2 regions of the Streptomyces changchenzhani genome follow, and region 1 is predicted to be linked to the other one. Evidence: riboswitches for the same ligand, from Rfam matches in the RefSeq annotation. Region 1 holds a riboswitch; the other holds the start of a gene.

Region 1 (9,383 bases):
ATGTCGGCGCCGGTTTCCTTCATGGTCTTGATGACCTTGTCCAGGGACACCTTGTGCTGGCCGTCGCCGCGCATCGCCATCTTCGCCGCCGTGACCGCCTTGACGGCAGCCATGCCGTTGCGCTCGATGCACGGGATCTGTACGAGACCGCCGACCGGGTCGCAGGTCAGACCCAGGTTGTGCTCCATACCGATCTCGGCCGCGTTCTCGACCTGCTCGGGGGTGCCGCCGAGCACCTCGGCCAGGGCGCCGGCCGCCATCGAGCAGGCGGAGCCGACCTCGCCCTGGCAGCCGACCTCGGCGCCGGAGATGGAGGCGTTCTCCTTGAAGAGCATGCCGATCGCGCCGGCGGAGAGCATGAAGCGGACGATGCCCTCCTCGTCGGCGCCGGGCACGAAGTTCATGTAGTAGTGCAGGACGGCCGGGATGATGCCGGCGGCGCCGTTGGTGGGGGCGGTGACCACGCGCCCGCCCGCCGCGTTCTCCTCGTTGACCGCCATCGCGTAGAGCGTGATCCACTCCATGGCGTGGGCCAGCGGGTCGCCCTCGGCGCGTAGCTGACGGGCCGAGTTGGCGGCGCGGCGGCGGACCTTGAGGCCGCCGGGGAGGATGCCCTCGCGGGACATGCCGCGCGAGACGCAGGTCTGCATGACGCCCCAGATCTCAAGCAGGCCCCCGCGGATCTCGGCCTCGGTGCGCCAGGACAGCTCGTTCTCCAGCATCAGAGCGGAGATCGAAAGGCCGGTCTCGCGCGAGAGGCGCAGCAGCTCGTCGCCCGTACGGAAGGGGTACTTGAGCGCCGTGTCGTCGGGGACGACGCGGTCCTGGCCCACGGCGTCCTCGTCGACGACGAAGCCGCCGCCCACCGAGTAGTAGGTCTTCTCCAGGAGGGGGCTGCCCGCGGCGTCGTAGGCGAAGAGGGTCATGCCGTTCGCGTGGTACGGCAGGGAGCGACGCCGGTGCAGGATCAGCTGGGTCGGCTCGTTGAAGTCGATCTCGTGGTCCGTGCCGATCTCCGTGAACAGCAGCCGCAGCCGGCCGGTCTTCCTGATCCGCTCGACATCGGCGTCGGCGCTCTCCACATCGACGGACTTGGGCGAGTGGCCCTCAAGGCCGAGCAGCACCGCCTTGGGCGTGCCGTGCCCGTGTCCGGTCGCGCCGAGCGAGCCGAAGAGCTCGCACCGTACGGACGTGGTCTGGGCGAGCAGGCCGTCCTTCTTCAGCCGGCCCACGAACATCCGGGCGGCGCGCATGGGGCCGACGGTGTGGGAGCTGGACGGGCCTATGCCGATCGAGAACAGGTCGAAGACCGAGAGGGCCACGGTAGAACTCCTAGCTGGTTGGTAGACGCCGTTGTCTGCCGGGGTGGTGCGGGTGGTGGACAAGAGACGGGGCACCGCTCCCACTGTCCAGTGTGCGCGGTGCCCCGATGTTCAGTTGTGGTGCTACTGGGCTGTTTAGTACGTAACTACTTCAGACCAGGGTAGAGCGGGTGCTTGTCGGCCAGCGCGGTGACCCGGGCGGCAAGACCGTCGCGGTCGTATGTCGGCTTCAGCGCGGCGGCGATGATTTCCGCCACCTCGGTGAAGTCCTCGATGGTGAAGCCGCGGGTGGCCAGCGCCGGGGTGCCGATCCGCAGACCTGAGGTGACCATCGGGGGCCGCGGGTCGTTCGGGACGGCGTTGCGGTTGACCGTGATGCCGACCTCGTGGAGGCGGTCCTCGGCCTCCTGGCCGTTCAGCGCGGAGTTGCGCAGGTCGACGAGGACCAGGTGGACGTCCGTGCCGCCGGACAGCACGGAGACGCCGTGCTCGGTGACGTCGGACTGCACCAGGCGCTCGGCCAGGATGCGGGCGCCGTCCAGGGTGCGCTGCTGGCGCTCCTTGAAGTCCTCGGTCGCCGCGATCTTGAACGAGACGGCCTTGGCCGCGATGACGTGCTCCAGGGGGCCGCCCTGCTGTCCGGGGAAGACCGCCGAGTTGATCTTCTTGGCGAGCTCCTGTGTGGACAGGATCACACCACCGCGCGGACCGCCGAGGGTCTTGTGCGTGGTGGTGGTCGTGACGTGGGCGTGCGGCACCGGGTTGGGGTGCAGCCCCGCGGCGACCAGACCGGCGAAGTGCGCCATGTCGACCATCAGGTACGCGCCGACCTCGTCCGCGATGCGGCGGAAGGCGGCGAAGTCCAGCTGGCGCGGGTACGCCGACCAGCCGGCCACGATGAGCTTGGGCTGCGACTCCTTGGCGAGGCGCTCGACCTCGTCCATGTCGACCTCGCCGGTGGCGTCGTCGACGTGGTAAGCGACCACGTTGTAGAGCTTGCCGGAGAAGTTGATCTTCATGCCGTGGGTCAGGTGCCCGCCGTGGGCGAGGTTCAGACCCATGATCGTGTCGCCCGGCTTGATCAGCGCGACCATCGCGGCGGCGTTGGCCTGGGCGCCCGAGTGCGGCTGCACGTTCGCGTGCTCGGCGCCGAAGAGCGCCTTGACGCGGTCGATCGCGATCTGCTCGATCACGTCGACGTGCTCGCAGCCGCCGTAGTAGCGGCGGCCGGGGTAACCCTCGGCGTACTTGTTGGTGAGGACGGAGCCCTGGGCCTCCATGACGGCCACCGGAGCGAAGTTCTCCGAGGCGATCATTTCGAGGGTGGTCTGCTGGCGGAGCAGCTCGGCGTCGACGGCGGCGGCGACGTCCGGGTCGAGCTCATGCAGGGGAGTGTCGAGAACAGTCATCACGGTCCCGTTCGAGTCGTCGGGCTTCGGGCTTCGGGCTTGAGGCTTGGGGCTTGGGGCGGCCGACCGGCCACCCGGTTAGTTGCCGGAGAGAGCGGTGTACTCGTCGGCGGAGAGCAGGTCGTCCGGCTCCTGGGTGACGCGCACCTTGAACAGCCAGCCGCCCTCGAACGGGGCGGAGTTCACCAGCGAGGGGTCGTCGACGACGTCCTGGTTGAACTCGGTGACCTCACCGGTCACCGGCGCGTACAGGTCGCTGACCGACTTGGTCGACTCCAGCTCACCGCAGGTCTCGCCCGCGGTCACCGTGTCGCCTACCTCGGGGAGCTGGGCATAAACGACGTCGCCGAGCGCGTTGGCCGCGAACTCGGTGATGCCGATCGTCGCGACGCCGTCCTCGGCGGTCGCGAGCCACTCGTGCTCCTTGCTGTACCGCAGCTGCTGGGGGTTGCTCATGACCTGAATTCTCCTGTACGCGGGGGAGTGCTGAGGAACGGTGGTCTTGCGGAGTGAGACTCGCGTCTCGGACCGGCGGGCTACTTCTGGCGCTTGTAGAACGGCAGCGCGACGACCTCGTAGGGCTCGTGTGCCCCGCGGATGTCCACACCCACCCCGGGCGTGCCGGGCGCCGCATGCGCCGGGTCGACGTACGCGATGGCGATCGGCTTGCCCAGCGTCGGGGACGGGGCACCCGATGTGACCTCGCCGATGACCTTGCCGTCCGCGACCACCTGGTACCCGGCGCGCGGCACCCGGCGGCCCTCGGCGATCAGGCCGACCAGCTTGCGCGGCGGCGCGGTCTCGGCGCGCTCGGCGGCGGCCTCAAGGGCGGCGCGGCCGACGAAGTCGCCCTCCTTCTCGAACTTCACGACCCGGCCCAGGCCCGCGTCGAACGGCGTCAGCGCGGTGGTCAGCTCGTGCCCGTACAGCGGCATGCCCGCCTCCAGGCGCAGCGTGTCGCGGCAGGACAGGCCGCAGGGGACCAGACCGACGGGGGCGCCGGCCTCGGTCAGCGCCCGCCACAGCTTCTCGGCGTGCTGCGGATCGACGAACAGCTCGAAGCCGTCCTCGCCGGTGTAGCCGGTACGTGCGATGAGCGCCGGGACGCCCGCGACGGTGCCGGGCAGGCCCGCGTAGTACTTTAGCCCGTCCAGATCGGCGTCGGTCAGGGACTTCAGGATGCCGGGGGACTCGGGGCCCTGGACGGCGATCAGCGCGTACGCGTCACGATCGTCGCGTACGTCGGCCTCGAAGCCGGTGGCGCGAGCGGTCAGGGCGTCCAGGACCACCTGGGCGTTGCCGGCGTTGGCGACCACCAGATATTCGGGGGCCTCGGTGTCGGCAAGGCGGTAGACGATCAGATCGTCCAGGATCCCGCCGTCCTCCTGGCAGATCATGGTGTAGCGGGCGCGGCCGGGGCCGACCGTCCCGATGTTGCCGACGAGCGCGTGGTTCAGCAGGGCGGCGGCCTGCGGCCCGGTGACGGCGATCTCGCCCATGTGGGACAGGTCGAAGAGGCCGGCGTGCGTGCGTACGGCGAGATGCTCGTCGCGCTCACTGCCGTACCGCAGCGGCATGTCCCAGCCCGCGAAGTCGGTCATGGTCGCGCCCAGCGAGCGATGCAGTGCATCGAGGGCGGTGAGACGGGGGACATTGCTCATGTGTGGGGCTCCCAGGGCATGACAGGCGAGGACACATCCTCCCCATCTGTCATCGGAACCTGAGAGGTTCACCACGACCGCACGTAAGTGTGGTCGTGACTTGCACCTTGGGTGGAGCCGCCACAAAGGCGGCTCGCTTTTCAGATCTGCCTCGCCCGCGCGGTTCGGGGCCTGAGAGATTCAAGGGAGGAACTTGCTCCTTCGGCGTCCGAGCAGCACCAGACGAACTGGGTGCTCCGGACTCTCCCGCGCGGATTCAAGCGGCCGTTATGGAGTTGGCGGGCACATCATTGCACGCATCGCGGGGCGGCGGGTCGGGCGGGCCGAAGCGGACGTCAACCGGCCGCATCCGCAAATGGCTTGTGGCCCATTACCTATTCTTTACACTTCTTGGGCAAGGGTGGGGGACCCGACATGGGGGAGTGCGATGACGGTGCAGCAGCCCGGTGCGTATTACGCGACGAGCGCGGGGGTCGCGCGCGACGTGGTGCCCGCACAGCAGGGCGCACCGGCCACGGAGACGGCCTGTCGGCCCGTGGCCACCGTCTCTGATCTGCGCGACCGCGCCGGCCGCAGCCCGGGGAGCCTGGTCTTCGCGGCGGGGGACGTGGTGGTCGTCTCCGGACTGCCCGGCAGCGGCAAGAGCACGCTGATCCGGCGCGCGGCGGCTTCCCGCCGCATCGACTCGCAGGACGTGCGCGAGCGGTGGCAGCGCCGGATGCCGCGCTTCCTGCCGTACGCGCTCTACCGCCCCCTCGTCCGCGCCGCGCACTACGCCGGGCTGCGGCGCGCCCTGCGCTCCGGCGAGAGCGTCGTCGTGCACGACTGCGGCACGCTCGCCTGGGTGCGGGGCTGGCTGTCGCGCGACGCCCGGCGCAGGGGCGTGGCCCTGCATCTGCTGCTGCTCGACGTCACGCCCGAGGTGGCGCGGGCCGGGCAGCAGGAGCGCGGCCGGGGTGTTTCCGGGTACGCCTTCGCCCGCCACCGGCGGGCGGTGGGGCGGCTCGTGCGGGACGCGGAGAGCGGCACGCTGCCCGCCGGGTGCGCCTCGGCCGTACTGCTGGACCGGGCGGCGGCGACCGCGCTGCGGGCCATCGACTTCGAGTAGCGGCTTCGAGCTACGGCCGGGCTTCGGGTGCCCGACAGCGCGGCGGGACCCGGTCCGCATCGGGCACGCGGACCGGGTCCCGTCGACGCGCAGGCGTCCGTGGCCGCTAGAGCGGCAGCGGCACCGGCAGCGGGAGGGGCGGCACCGGCACCGGCAGGGCTGGCAGCGGCGGCAGCGGCACCGGCAGGGGCAGCTTGGTCAGCAGACCCAGGATCAGCGGGATCACCGTGGTGACCGTCCCGGTGACCGCGGCCAGGATCTTCGCCGGGTCGGCAGCCGTGACGGCCGCCACCAGCTCGGTCACCTTGGCCTGGAGCGCGGCGAGCGCGTCGGCCACCGGGTCGGCCACCGCGGCGCGGTCGGCCGGTGAGCCGCCGAGCCCAGGAAGCGCCGGGAGGGCGGGCGTGGCGGGCAGGGCCGGGAGGGCCGGGGTCGCCGGAGTCGCGGGAGTTGCCGGGGTCGCCGGCAGGCCGGCCGCGGTGATCGCCTTGGTCACCTTCTCCGCGAGCTCCTTGACCTTGGCCGGGTCGGGCTTCGCCGCGAGCGCCTCCTTGAGGAGGTCACCCAGCGGGCCCACGAGGCCCAGCTTGGACAGTACGTCCGCCTGGCCAAGCAGCGCCGCCGGGTCCGGTGCGGCGTTGGCCACGGTGGACGCGACGGGACGCTCCTGCACGGCCGCGGCTGCGGACGGGCCGGCGAAGCCTATGGTGACGGCACCGCAGAGGGCAGAGGTGATGAGGAAGGTGGCAGGCCGTTTGAGTGCCATGCGGGGAATCCTTTTCGCTGTGGGGGGAGCGGTGTGCACGCCCGAGGACGCGTTGGTGCCACCCTCCGAGCCACCACCACACTCCGCAACCGGATGGCTACCAAACGTGTCAGGAAGTGGTAGGGGACGGTGTGTCGGCCCGGCGGGCTAGGGTTCTCGCGCAGAAACGAGCACGGCTTCAATGAGCACGGCTTCAACGAGCACGGCTTCCATGGGCGCGGCCTCAATGAGCGCGGCCGTGGCGAGCACAGCTGTCGGCAGGGGTGGACATGGAATTTCCGGCGCAGGCGCATCCGCATCCGCACGGAGGCGGCGGATGGCCAGGCAACGAACTCGAAGAGGTGCTGGCCGCCTCGGTCGGCAACCCGGCGGCGGGCGCCCGGCTCGTCGAGGTGCTGGGCCGCAGCCAGATCTGGGTGCCGCTGCCGGCCGGCGGTGGGCCCCAGAGCCGTGACCTCGACCTGCCCACGACGGAGATTGGCGGCGCCCCGTACGTCCCTGTCTTCAGCTCCGAGCAGCAGCTCCGCCAGTCCGCGGGGCCCCACATGCCCTTCACCGTCGCGCCCGCGCGGGAGTTCGCGCGCGGCCTCCCGCCGCAGCTCGGCATCGTGGTGAACCCGGACGGCGCGGTCGGCATGCCGCTGCCGCCGCCCGCCGTCGCCGAGCTCTGCCGGGCCGGCGGCTCCCCGCTGGACGGACCGGCGAGCGGCGGCCGGGTGCGGCTCTTCGAGCCGGACTGGCAGCAGGAGCCGGTCGACTTCCTGGCCGCGGCGGCGGGTGAGTTCGAGGAGAGCGGCGTGGTGGTCACCGCCCGCCGCGCGCTCGCCAGCATCGAGGGCGACCAACCGACGCTCTTCATCGGCGTACAGCTCTCGTCGTGGGAGGGCGCCGAACGCAACGCCCCGATGGACGCGCTGGGGCGGGCGCTCGGCCGGGTCCATCTGCCCTGGGCGGTCAACCTCGTCCTGCTGGACGTCGCACAGGATCCGGTCGGCGACTGGATGCTGGAGAAGGTGCGGCCCTTCTACGTGCGCGAGCACCGGCAGGAGCATTGAGCGCGCCCGGCCCGCGCGTCCGCCTCCCGCGTCAAGTCGGTGTCAGGGCGGCCGTTTAAGCTGGTTTGATGGCCCCGCCACACGGGGGCGGTTGGCCGAACGGTGGATCGAAGAGGGGCGGGACCCAGGGTGAGCGCGTCAGGCACTGCGGCGGCCGGGCAGGTCGAGCACATGCTGCGCCAGGTGACGCCCGGGAGGTACGACGCGTACGAGGCGCTGCTGCGCGTCCTCGCGGACGGCCAGGTCTGGATGCTGCTCTGGCACGGACAGGCCGGCTCACCCGACGCGCAGTACGGAAACATGGAGGTCGAAGGCCTCGGCTACGCGCCGTGCGTGACCTCCGCCCAGGAGCTCGCCGCCAGCGGCTGGAGCCGGGCGTACGACGTCGTCACGGGGCATGACATCGCCCGGGTGCTCTTCCCCGACCGCTGGGGGATCTGGCTGAATCCGCATGCCCCGGGCGGCGGTGTCGGCATCCCGTGGCTCGATCTGCGGCGCATCGCGAGCGGCCTTGAGCGAATGCCGGCCGGGCCGCTGCGGCTGTCCGAGCCGGCCATCGAGATCCCGCAGTTCTACGCGCAGCTCACGCAGAACGCCCACCGCACGCCCGCGGTCCGCTCACTGCGTCGCGGCTGGGTGCAGCCCGCGCTCGGTGCGCCGTATCTGGCCATCGGGCTCGATCTCTACGACACGAGCCAGCAGTCGGTCGACGCGGTGCGCACGATGATGCAGCAGTCGATCGGTGTGGTCCCCGAGGGGCTGCCCGTCTCCACCGTCGCGATGTCCGACGACTACGACCCGGTCGCCATGTGGCTGCGCGCCAACACCCGCCCGTTCTACGACCGTGAGGCACACGCCCCGCTCTCGCCGCAGGCCCCCGCTTCGGGCTACGGCTACCCCGCTCCGCGCGCCTACTGACAGCGCAATGCAGCAGCACATGACGGCTGTTGGCTGCGATGTCCGATCTGGTGGTAAAGGCCGGTTCTGATCCGCTCAGCCGATCGGCGCGTCCGCATAACGGAAAGTCACAGGCAGCATCACGGTTGCGCATCCATTGTCCGTCAGGTCTGGCGGGTGATCGCGAAGGCGTTAAAGACTCCCGGCAATGAAAGCAGTCGGTCCTTGTGTGGGATGCGTGCCCAATTGGCAACGTGCCCCCCGCAGGATCACCTGAAACGCCCGCACCACCTGCGCAATCTGCACCTGTGATGTGAACCAAGCCGCTACAGCGGCCGGTTAGGGCTGGTCACCGCCGGCCGAGAGGGGTCCCCGACACGATGACGGCACCATTGCCCGACACGACTGCGAAGACGGATGCGGTCGCTACCGTCGATGCCGCGACCGATGTCACGACCAAATCGGTCGAAGGGCGTTCACTGCGCCAGATCGCCTGGAATCGGCTCAAGCGCGACAAGCTGGCGCTGGCCGGCGGAGTCGTCGTTGTCTTCCTGGTCCTGGTCGCGATCTTCGCTCCGCTGATCGTCGACGTCTTCGGGCACCCGCCGGAGCAGTTCCACCAGGATGAGATCGACCCGCTGTTCGGCACCCCCAAGGAGGCCTTCGGCGGCATGAGTTCCGAGTTCCTCCTCGGCGTCGAGCCCGGCAACGGCCGCGACGTGTTCAGCCGGGTGGTCTACGGAGCCCGCATCTCGCTGCTCGTGGCGTTCCTCGCGGCCCTGGTGGCCGTGCTGCTCGGCACCGTGTTCGGCATCATCGCCGGCTACTTCGGCGGCTGGGTCGACATGGTCATTAGCCGCGTGATGGACATGCTGCTGGCGTTCCCGCAGCTGCTCTTCATCATTTCGCTGGTCTCGGTGCTCCCGAACGATCTGCTCGGGCTGACCGGCAGCGGGGTGCGCATCGCCATCCTGATCTCGGTGATCGGCTTCTTCGGCTGGCCCTATGTGGGACGCATCGTGCGAGGCCAGACACTGTCCTTGCGCGAGAAGGAGTACATCGAGGCGGCGCGCAGCCTGGGCGCCGGACGGCGTTACGTGCTCTTCAAGGAGCTGCTCCCGAACCTGGTGGCGCCCATCACCGTCTACACGACGCTGATGATCCC
Region 2 (9,383 bases), on a different contig from region 1:
ATGGCCTGATCTCGCCGATGCCGGGTGGCGGTTACGACGCTGAAGCCGTCACCGTCGCCAGGCTCGTCGCGGATCTGGGACGTTTCGGCCTGGAGCCGCGGCATCTGCGCGCGGTGAAAGCCGCCGCCGATCGCGAGGCCGGCCTGGTCGAACAGGTGGTCGCTCCGCTGCGCCGGCACCCGAATCCGCAGACCAGAGCACGTGCGGAGGAGACCGTGAAAGAGCTCGCCGAGCTGTCCGTCCGGCTCCACGCCGCGCTCATTCAGACGGCCCTCGGGGTGCGGCTGCACTGAGCTTGGAGGAGCCCGACTACCCAAACCTGCCAGGCACGTCCTAGGGTTGCTGTGTGAACGAGCTCGACGTCGTAGGTGTCCGGGTGGAAATGCCCTCCAACCAGCCGATCGTGCTCCTGCGTGAAGTGGGAGGCGACCGGTACCTTCCCATCTGGATCGGGCCGGGAGAAGCGACCGCGATCGCTTTTGCCCAGCAGGGGATGGCCCCTGCCAGGCCGCTGACCCATGACCTCTTCAAGGACGTACTCGAAGCGGTTGGCCAGGAGCTCACCGAAGTGCGCATTACGGACCTGCGGGAAGGGGTCTTCTACGCCGAGCTGGTCTTCGCCAGCGGAGTCGAGGTGAGTGCGAGGCCCTCGGACGCCATAGCGCTGGCGCTGCGCACCGGAACGCCGATCTATGGCAGTGACGGTGTGCTCGATGATGCCGGGATTGCGATCCCGGACGAGCAGGAGGACGAAGTGGAGAAGTTCCGCGAGTTCCTCGACCAGATCTCTCCCGAGGACTTCGGGACCAATAGTCAGTGACCTGCGCGTCAGGGCGCGTCGGGACATTCGGGGAGCCGTTCCCGGAAGAGGCGCACGGGAAACCACTCTTAGGGTGATTATCACTCGGCGTGGCGAGCGCGGCGATCGTTGACGCACCCCAAGCGACTGCCTACCGTCGACAAGGGCAGGTCAAGGACGGAGGTCGGCGTGAGAAGCAGCGGCGACGGTACGGTGGCGGGCGGGCCGTATCCGCTTTACGGCAATGCGGTAGAACCCACCGCGAGGCAGCAGGCTGTAGCGTCGGCCACGGGTGAGGCAGCGACCGAGAGCGTGGGATACCGGGGGCCGACCGCGTGTGCGGCGGCGGGGATCACGTACCGGCAGCTCGACTACTGGGCCCGCACCGGGCTGGTCGAGCCGAGCGTCCGGCCCGCCTACGGGTCGGGCACGCAGCGTCTCTACAGCTTCCGGGACGTCGTAGTCCTCAAGATCGTGAAGCGATTCCTGGACACCGGTGTCGGACTGCAGAACATCCGGACGGCGGTCCAGCACCTTCGGGCCCGCGGGTTCAAGGATCTCGATCGGATGACGCTGATGAGCGACGGCGCGACGGTGCACGAGTGCTCGTCGCCCGATGAGGTCGTCGAGCTTCTCCAGGGTGGCCAGGGCGTCTTCGGAATCGCCGTGGGCGTGGTCTGGCGGGACGTGGAGAGCGCTCTGTCCCAGCTGCACGGCGAGCGGGTCGACACCGGCGAGACCCTGATCGGGAGCAACCCCGCCGACGAGCTCGCGCGACGCCGCAACAAGGCTGTCTGAGCGCCTGTTCGTGCTCCCGACGGTCGATTGTCAGTGCCGTACGGCAGCATCGGTGATGTGAGACCCGTACCGACCATCCTGCATCTGGACATGGATGCCTTCTACGCCGCCGCGGAGCAGGCGTCGAAGCCGAGCCTGCGCGGGAAGCCGGTGGTCGTCGGGGGGATCGGCACGCGTGGGGTGGTCGCCACCGCGTCGTACGAAGCCAGGCGATTCGGGGTGCACTCCGCGATGCCGGTGGCGCAGGCCCGGCGGCTGTGTCCGAACGCCGCGTATCTCAATCCGCGCTTCTCCCTGTACCGGGCGGTGAGCGATCAGGTCATGGAGCTGCTGGGGCGGCTCTCGCCGCTGGTGGAGCCGCTGAGCCTGGACGAGGCCTTCGTGGACCTGGAGGCGGGTGGGGTGGCCGACGACGCCGCCTCCGCCCGGACGGCCGGAGAGCGGCTGCGGGAGGACATCAGAGCCGTCACCGGGCTCACCGGGTCGGTGGGGCTCGCGGGATCCAAGATGCTGGCGAAGATCGCCTCGGAGCAGGCGAAGCCCGACGGTCTGGTGCTGATAGAGCCCGGCACCGAGCGGGAGCTGCTGGCGCCGATGCCGGTGCGGATTCTGCCGGGGGTCGGGCCGGCCACCGGGGAGCATCTGCGGCGGGCCGGGATGACGACCGTCGTCGAGCTGGCCGAGGCGGGCGAGGACGAGCTCGTACGGCTGCTGGGGAAGGCGCACGGTGCGTCGCTGTACCGGATGGCCTCCGGGTTCGACGACCGGCCCGTGGTGTCCGAGCGGGACGCGAAGTCCGTATCGGTCGAGGACACCTTCGAGGTGGATCTGCACGACCGGGTCAGGATCAGGGCAGAGGTGGGGCGGCTGGCCGACCGGTGCGTGGTGCGGCTGCGGGCGGCCGGGCGGTCGGGCAGGACGGTCGTGCTCAAGGTGCGGCGGTACGACTTCTCGACGCTGACGCGCTCCGAGACCCTGCGCGGGCCCACGGACGATCCGGGCGTGGTGCGGGAGGCCGCGGGGCGGCTGCTGGAATCGGTGGACACCACGGGCGGGGTGCGACTGCTCGGCGTGGGGGTCACCGGGCTCGCGGACTACACCCAGGAGGACCTCTTCGCCCAGGCGGCGACAGAGAAGGCTGAGACCGAGAGGGCAGCGGCGGAGGAGGCGGCAGGCGAAGACGCGGGGGCCGAGGAAGGAAATGCGGGGGAAGGAGAGCCGTACGGGGGCGGAGCGGCGCTGGAGCGGGCGCCCGAGCCGCTGCCGGAGCGGCGGTGGCACGCGGGACACGACGTACGGCATGCCCAGCACGGAGCCGGCTGGGTGCAGGGCAGCGGCCTGGGGCGGGTCACGGTGCGCTTCGAGGAGCCGACATCGAGGCCCGGGTGGGTACGGACCTTCAAGGTGGACGATCCCGATCTGGAGCCTTCCGATCCGCTTCCGCTGGTACGGGCGGCGGACGAGTCGGCGGAGCCGGGGGAATCAGGGGGCCGGGAGGCTCAGGTGGTGTCCTCGCCCGCCAGCTTGCCGAAGTCCCGGTCGGATGCGGGCGGCGAGATCTCCAGCCCGTAGTGGTGATAGAGCTGCAGCTCCTGCTCCGGGGAGAGATGGCGGCCCACGCCGAAGTCCGGGGCGTCCTTGATGAGCGCCCGCTCGAAGGGGACGTGCAGTGACTGGTCCACGACCTCGCTCGGCTCCAGGGGCACGAAGGCGTCCCGGCTGAAGAGGCCGGTGCGTACGGCCGCCCATTCCGGGACTCCCGTGGCGTCGTCGAGGTACACCTCGTCCACCGTTCCGATCTTGGTGCCATTGCGGTCGTACGCCTTGCGGCCGATCAGGCTGCGCGGATCGATGTCGGTCTGCACGGTCCCTCCAACTGATCGCAACTGCTCCGTAAACACTACGAAAGTGCACATCGGGGACCCCGGCCACTCGAGGGATGGGTGACTGGGCTCGCTGGTAGGCTGGCAAACGGCTACTGACCCCGTGCGGGAGAGTCCTCCGGCGAACGTGAACGTGCCGGAGGCGCCGAAGGAGCAAATCCTCCCCGGAATCTCTCAGGCCCCCGTACCGCATGGACGAGGTCACTCTGGAAAGCAGGGTGGGAGTCGCACGGGCATGTCTCCGCAAGGAGCACTGCCCGGACGGAGCCTTCCCTCACCGACGGTGAAAGTCGGAGCGTGTTTTTCGCGCCCCGGTGAAGCTCTCAGGTTGAGATGACAGAGGGGGAGGCCGTCCGGGTACCCGCAGTGGTGCCCTCGCAGGTCGCGTCAGACCAGGAGGCCTTCCGCAGATGACCGCAAACCGCATTCCGCTCTCACAGCTTGAGCGTGGCATCCCCTTCGAGCAGCGCCACATCGGCCCCGATGCCGAAGCGCAGGCCAAAATGCTCGCCCAGGTCGGCTACGGCTCGCTCGACGAGCTGACCGCGGCCGCGGTGCCGGACGTCATCAAGAGCACCGAGGCGCTGGCCCTGCCGGACGCGCGCACCGAGGCCGAAGTACAGGCCGAGCTGCGCACGCTCGCGGACAGCAACCAGGTGCTCGCCCCGATGATCGGGCTCGGCTACTACGGCACCTTCACGCCGCCGGTGATCCTGCGCAACGTGATGGAGAGCCCCTCCTGGTACACGGCGTACACGCCCTACCAGCCGGAAATCTCGCAGGGCCGGCTGGAGGCGCTCCTCAACTTCCAGACGATGGTGGCCGACCTGACCGGGCTGCCCACCTCCGGCGCCTCGCTGCTCGACGAGGGCACCGCCGCCGCCGAGGCCATGGCACTCTCCCGCCGGGTCGGCAAGGTCAAGAAGGGCGTCTTCCTGATCGACTCCGACGCCTTCCCGCAGACCGTCGCGGTGATCCAGACCCGCGCCGAGCCGACCGGTGTCGAGGTCGTCGTCGCCGATCTGAGCGACGGGATCCCGGCCGAGGTCGCCGAGCGCGGCGTCTTCGGTGTGCTGCTGCAGTACCCGGGAGCCTCCGGCGTCGTACGGGACATCAAGCCCGTCGTCGCGCAGGCGCACGAGCTCGGTGCGATCGTCACCGTCGCCGCCGACCTGCTGGCGCTGACGCTGCTCACCTCGCCCGGCGAGCTGGGTGCGGACATCGCGGTGGGCACCACCCAGCGCTTCGGTGTGCCGATGGGCTTCGGCGGCCCGCACGCCGGCTTCATGGCCGTGCGCGAGAAGTTCGCCCGCAGCCTGCCCGGCCGGCTCGTCGGTGTGTCCGTCGACGCCGACGGCAACAAGGCCTACCGGCTGGCGCTGCAGACGCGTGAGCAGCACATCCGCCGGGAGAAGGCCACCAGCAACATCTGTACCGCGCAGGTGCTCCTCGCGGTGATGGCCGGTATGTACGCCGTCTACCACGGCCCGGACGGGCTGCGCGGCATCGCCGGCCGCACCCACCGGTACGCCGTACTGCTCGCCGAGGGCCTGCGGGCGGGCGGCGTGGAGATCGTGCACGGCTCGTACTTCGACACTCTCACCGCGCGCGTCCCCGGCAGGGCCGCCGAGGTACTCGCCGCGGCGCGTGAGGGCGGGGTCAACCTGCGCCTGGTCGACGCCGACACCCTCTCGATCGCCTGCGACGAGACGACGGCCCGCGCCGAGATCACCGCGGTCTGGTCGGCCTTCGGTGTCGACGGCGACCTGGAGGCGCTGGACGTGTCGACGGCCGAGACGCTGCCCGCCGGCCTGCTGCGCACCGACGACTACCTGGCCCACCCGGTGTTCCACCAGCACCGCTCCGAGACCGCGATGCTGCGCTACCTGCGCAAACTCGCCGACCGCGACTACGCGCTCGACCGCGGCATGATCCCGCTCGGCTCCTGCACCATGAAGCTGAACGCGACCACCGAGATGGAGCCGGTCACCTGGCCCGAGTTCGGGCAGATCCACCCCTTCGCGCCGGTCGAGCAGGCACAGGGCTACCTGACGCTCATCCGTGAGCTGGAGGAGCGCCTCGCTGAGGTCACCGGGTACGACGCGGTGTCCATCCAGCCCAACGCCGGATCGCAGGGTGAGCTCGCCGGCCTGCTGGCCGTACGGGCCTACCACCGGGCCAATGGCGACGCTCAGCGCACCGTGTGCCTGATCCCGTCGTCCGCGCACGGCACCAACGCGGCGAGCGCGGTGATGGCCGGGATGAAGGTCGTGGTCGTCAAGACGCGCGAGGACGGCGACGTCGACGTCGACGACCTGCACGCGAAGATCGAGCAGCACGGCGCCGAGCTCGCGGTGCTCATGGTCACCTACCCGTCCACGCACGGTGTGTTCGAGGAGCACATCAGCGACGTCTGTGCGGCCGTGCACGACGCGGGCGGCCAGGTGTACGTGGACGGTGCGAACCTCAACGCGCTGGTGGGCCTCGCCAAGCCGGGCAAGTTCGGCTCGGACGTCTCCCATCTGAACCTGCACAAGACCTTCTGCATCCCGCACGGCGGCGGCGGCCCCGGGGTCGGCCCGGTTGGCGTACGGGCGCACCTCGCGCCGTATCTGCCGAACCACCCGCTCCAGCCGACGGCCGGACCGCGGACGGGCGTCGGTCCGATCTCGGCCGCTCCGTGGGGCTCGGCGGGCATCCTGCCGATCTCCTGGGCGTACGTACGCCTCATGGGCGGCGAGGGCCTCAAGCGTGCGACGCAGGTCGCCGTGCTCGCGGCGAACTACATCGCCAAGCGCCTGGAGCCGCACTTTCCGGTCCTCTACGCCGGTCCGAACGGGCTGGTGGCGCACGAGTGCATCGTTGATCTCCGGCCGTTGTCGAAGTCGACCGGTGTGAGCGTCGACGACATCGCCAAGCGCCTCATCGACTACGGCTTCCATGCTCCGACCATGTCGTTCCCGGTGGCCGGCACGCTGATGATCGAGCCCACCGAGAGCGAGGACCTGGCGGAGATCGACCGGTTCTGCGACGCGCTGATCGCGATCCGCAGCGAGATCGACAAGGTCGCCTCGGGCGACTGGCCCGCCGACGACAACCCGTTGTGCAACGCGCCGCACACCGCGGCCGCGCTGGGCGGGGAGTGGGAGCACGCGTACAGCCGTGAGGAAGCGGTCTTCCCGGCCGGAGTCTCGGCCGCGGACAAGTACTGGCCGCCGGTCCGTCGTATCGACGGCGCGTTCGGCGACCGCAACCTTGTCTGCTCCTGCCCGCCGCTGGACGAGTACGACAACTGACGTGCTCGCGGCCACTCGGCCGCAGGAGACGGGCGCGGACACGCGTCGGGGCCGGTTCGGAGGATTCTCCGGGCCGGCCCCTCGTTGTACTGCCCGGAGCTACGCGGCGGTCACCACGTCCAGCGGGCGGTGCGGAGCGATGATCTGCCCGTCCGGCAGCAGCTCACCGGTGTCCTCGAATAGGAGAACTCCGTTGCACAGCAGGCTCCAGCCCTGCTCAGGGTGGTGCGCCATGAGATGGGCGGCCTCCCGATCGGCGGATTCGGCTGATGGGCAGGCTGGCTGGTGCTGACACATGGAAGGGTTCTTTCGCTGCGTTGTAGTGAGTGTCCTGTGGCTCGATGCGGTGTTCATAACCGCCCCCCGTATCAATCGGTCCGTTCCCAGTGTTGCCCTACGGACGTGTTTCCGCAGGGATTTCACGGCAGCTCTCCTTACTGATTGATGACGCATCACCCGTGCGGACGGTTCAGCTCAACTGGGTTGTCTTTTTGGGTGGTTCGGGGTGGCCGGTACGGGCTACGCCGTTCGGGGCAGGACTGTGCCCCGTGACCACCAGTACTGGTCACGGGGCACAGAGCGGCCGACTGCCTGGCGGTGCGGTCAGGCGGGCTGGCTGAGGAGAGGGGCGGGGGTCAGTCGGTTGGTCAGTACGGTCAGCAGGTCGGCGACCCGGTGCGGATGGTGCGACGCGATGCCGGGCGGGGCCGGCGCGAGGGGCACCAGCACATCGGTCGGGAGGGGCATGTCGTCGGAGGCGTCCGCCTCCGGCTCGCCGTGCAGCCAGAGATTGAGCATGTATAGCTCGGGCACGGACAGGAGCCGCGGCTGGTAGCGGCCATTCATGGCCTCGGCCTGGCGCAGGGCTCGCTCGCTGGAGGCGATGTACGGGCCCTCGCAGAAGTGCGAGAAGGCCCAGCCGTCGGGGGTGAGCATGGTGTCGGCGGCGGCCACCGTGCGGTCACCGCTGCGGATGAGGAATCGCCAGCCTGTGAGCCGCGTGCGCGGCGGTCGGCCGGTCGGGACCATGCGGTCCAGTACGTGAAGGGGCAGGGCGAGTTCGGGGCTCAGCGGTCCTTGGGCGGAACGGAGAGCCGGGGTACGGGCCTCGCGTACTGCGGTGGGAGAACCGAGAGCCGCGAGGACACTGCGCAGAGCCGGCGCGGGAGCCGGGGGGACAAGCAGCGGCATGATGGTGGGTCGCCTCTCACTTGGGAGACACGGTGATGCGTGGGCAGTGCGGACGGCGCTGTCTGCGTGCGGGGTCAGAGGGGGCCGTGGGATGGTGGCCGGACGCCAACTCTCTGCCTCGTTTGCGGAGTTTATACGACGTGTGTTCACGTGGTGTTTCTTCTAGCCGCCGCAGGCATTATGGGCAAGGTGGTATTCGGCTCTTCTTCTGCGGAGAATCTCCCGTTTGTTCGGGAGCGCAGGGCTGTGGCCTCGAATTATTCCGCAGGAGCGGTAGGCCGAAAATCGTCGGCCTTTTTCACCAGCAGTCGCCGGCCGAACTGCTTTTTGCTGCATGCCGAGTGAATGTGCCACTGGGAGCCTGCATCGAGGGTACTCGGCACGCGGTGGCCGTGGGGCGTTATGGATCAGACTCTCTGGGCATCATCGATCGTGACGCGAGCGCCCCATGCTGCGGGGCGCCACCCGAGGAAGGATGCTTCGATGGGGGAGAAGGTGGTGGCCGGCGGGTTCGATCTGTCCGATCGGCAGAAGTACCGGCGCAAACTCCAGCTGTGCCTCCAAGGTCTCGATCAGCTGCTGGCCGAGAAGCGCTTCGATCGCCCCAAGAATCTCATGGGGGTCGAGATCGAGCTCAATCTCGCCGGGGCCGACGGGATGCCGAGTATGATGAACGCGGAGGTCCTGGAAAGGATCTCAAGCCATGATTTCCAGACCGAGCTGGGAATGTTCAATCTGGAAGTTAATATTGTTCCGCACCGGCTGGAGGGCCGGGTATTCGATCAGCTCTCGGAAGAACTCCGCACGGGCCTCGCGTACGCCCACCGAAAAGCGGTGGAGGTCGACGCGGGGATCGTGATGATCGGAATTCTGCCGACGCTCGGGCGTGCGGATCTTGTTTCCGCGAATCTCTCCGACGTGGACCGTTACGTCATGCTCAACGATCAGATCGTCGCGGCGCGCGGCGAGGACTTCGAGCTGGACATCGAGGGGGTGGAGCGCCTCACCTGTACCTCCGCCTCCATTACGCCCGAAGCGGCTTGTACGTCCGTGCAGTTGCACCTCCAGGTCACGCCGGCCCGCTTCGCGGATGTGTGGAACGCCGCGCAGGCCGTGGCTGCCGTACAGATCGTCGTGGGCGCCAACTCGCCGTTCCTCTTCGGCCGCGAGCTGTGGCGTGAATCCAGGCCGCCGCTGTTCCTGCAGGCCACCGATACCCGGCCGCCCGAGCTGCAGGCCCAGGGCGTACGGCCCAGAACGTGGTTCGGCGAGAAGTGGATCGACTCGGCGTACGAGCTCTTCGAGGAGAACCTGCGCTTCTTCCCCGCCCTCCTGCCGATCTGCGACGAGGAGGACCCGCTGCTCGTGCTCGCCGACGGCGGGGTGCCGCGGTTGCAGGAACTCGTGCTGCACAAC

Evidence for each region. A riboswitch is a leader RNA that binds a small molecule or an ion and turns the genes downstream of it on or off. The one in region 1 is predicted to bind glycine.
Region 2: it holds a riboswitch for glycine, as region 1 does, so the genes downstream of both, gcvP (aminomethyl-transferring glycine dehydrogenase) here and gcvT (glycine cleavage system aminomethyltransferase GcvT) in region 1, are expected to answer to the same signal.

What each region holds. Positions count from the first base shown of each region.
Region 1 is NZ_JBDHNH010000002.1:192,021-201,403, reverse strand. Features, by position in the region: gene ABCR94_RS09140 (L-serine ammonia-lyase) at 1-1,322, opposite strand, end outside; gene glyA (serine hydroxymethyltransferase) at 1,469-2,731, opposite strand; gene gcvH (glycine cleavage system protein GcvH) at 2,810-3,187, opposite strand; gene gcvT (glycine cleavage system aminomethyltransferase GcvT) at 3,268-4,392, opposite strand; glycine riboswitch at 4,429-4,542, opposite strand; glycine riboswitch at 4,543-4,651, opposite strand; gene ABCR94_RS09120 (AAA family ATPase) at 4,820-5,500, shown strand; gene ABCR94_RS09115 (hypothetical protein) at 5,607-6,266, opposite strand; gene ABCR94_RS09110 (enhanced serine sensitivity protein SseB) at 6,536-7,321, shown strand; gene ABCR94_RS09105 (enhanced serine sensitivity protein SseB C-terminal domain-containing protein) at 7,451-8,239, shown strand; gene ABCR94_RS09100 (ABC transporter permease) at 8,599-9,383, shown strand, end outside.
Region 2 is NZ_JBDHNH010000013.1:8,483-17,865, forward strand. Features, by position in the region: gene ftsR (transcriptional regulator FtsR) at 1-293, shown strand, start outside; gene ABCR94_RS32625 (bifunctional nuclease family protein) at 347-820, shown strand; gene ABCR94_RS32630 (MerR family transcriptional regulator) at 989-1,597, shown strand; gene ABCR94_RS32635 (DNA polymerase IV) at 1,655-3,169, shown strand; gene ABCR94_RS32640 (PRC-barrel domain-containing protein) at 3,097-3,462, opposite strand; glycine riboswitch at 3,577-3,680, shown strand; gene gcvP (aminomethyl-transferring glycine dehydrogenase) at 3,891-6,776, shown strand; gene ABCR94_RS32650 (DUF5999 family protein) at 6,876-7,073, opposite strand; gene ABCR94_RS32655 (hypothetical protein) at 7,380-7,967, opposite strand; gene ABCR94_RS32660 (glutamate-cysteine ligase family protein) at 8,451-9,383, shown strand, end outside.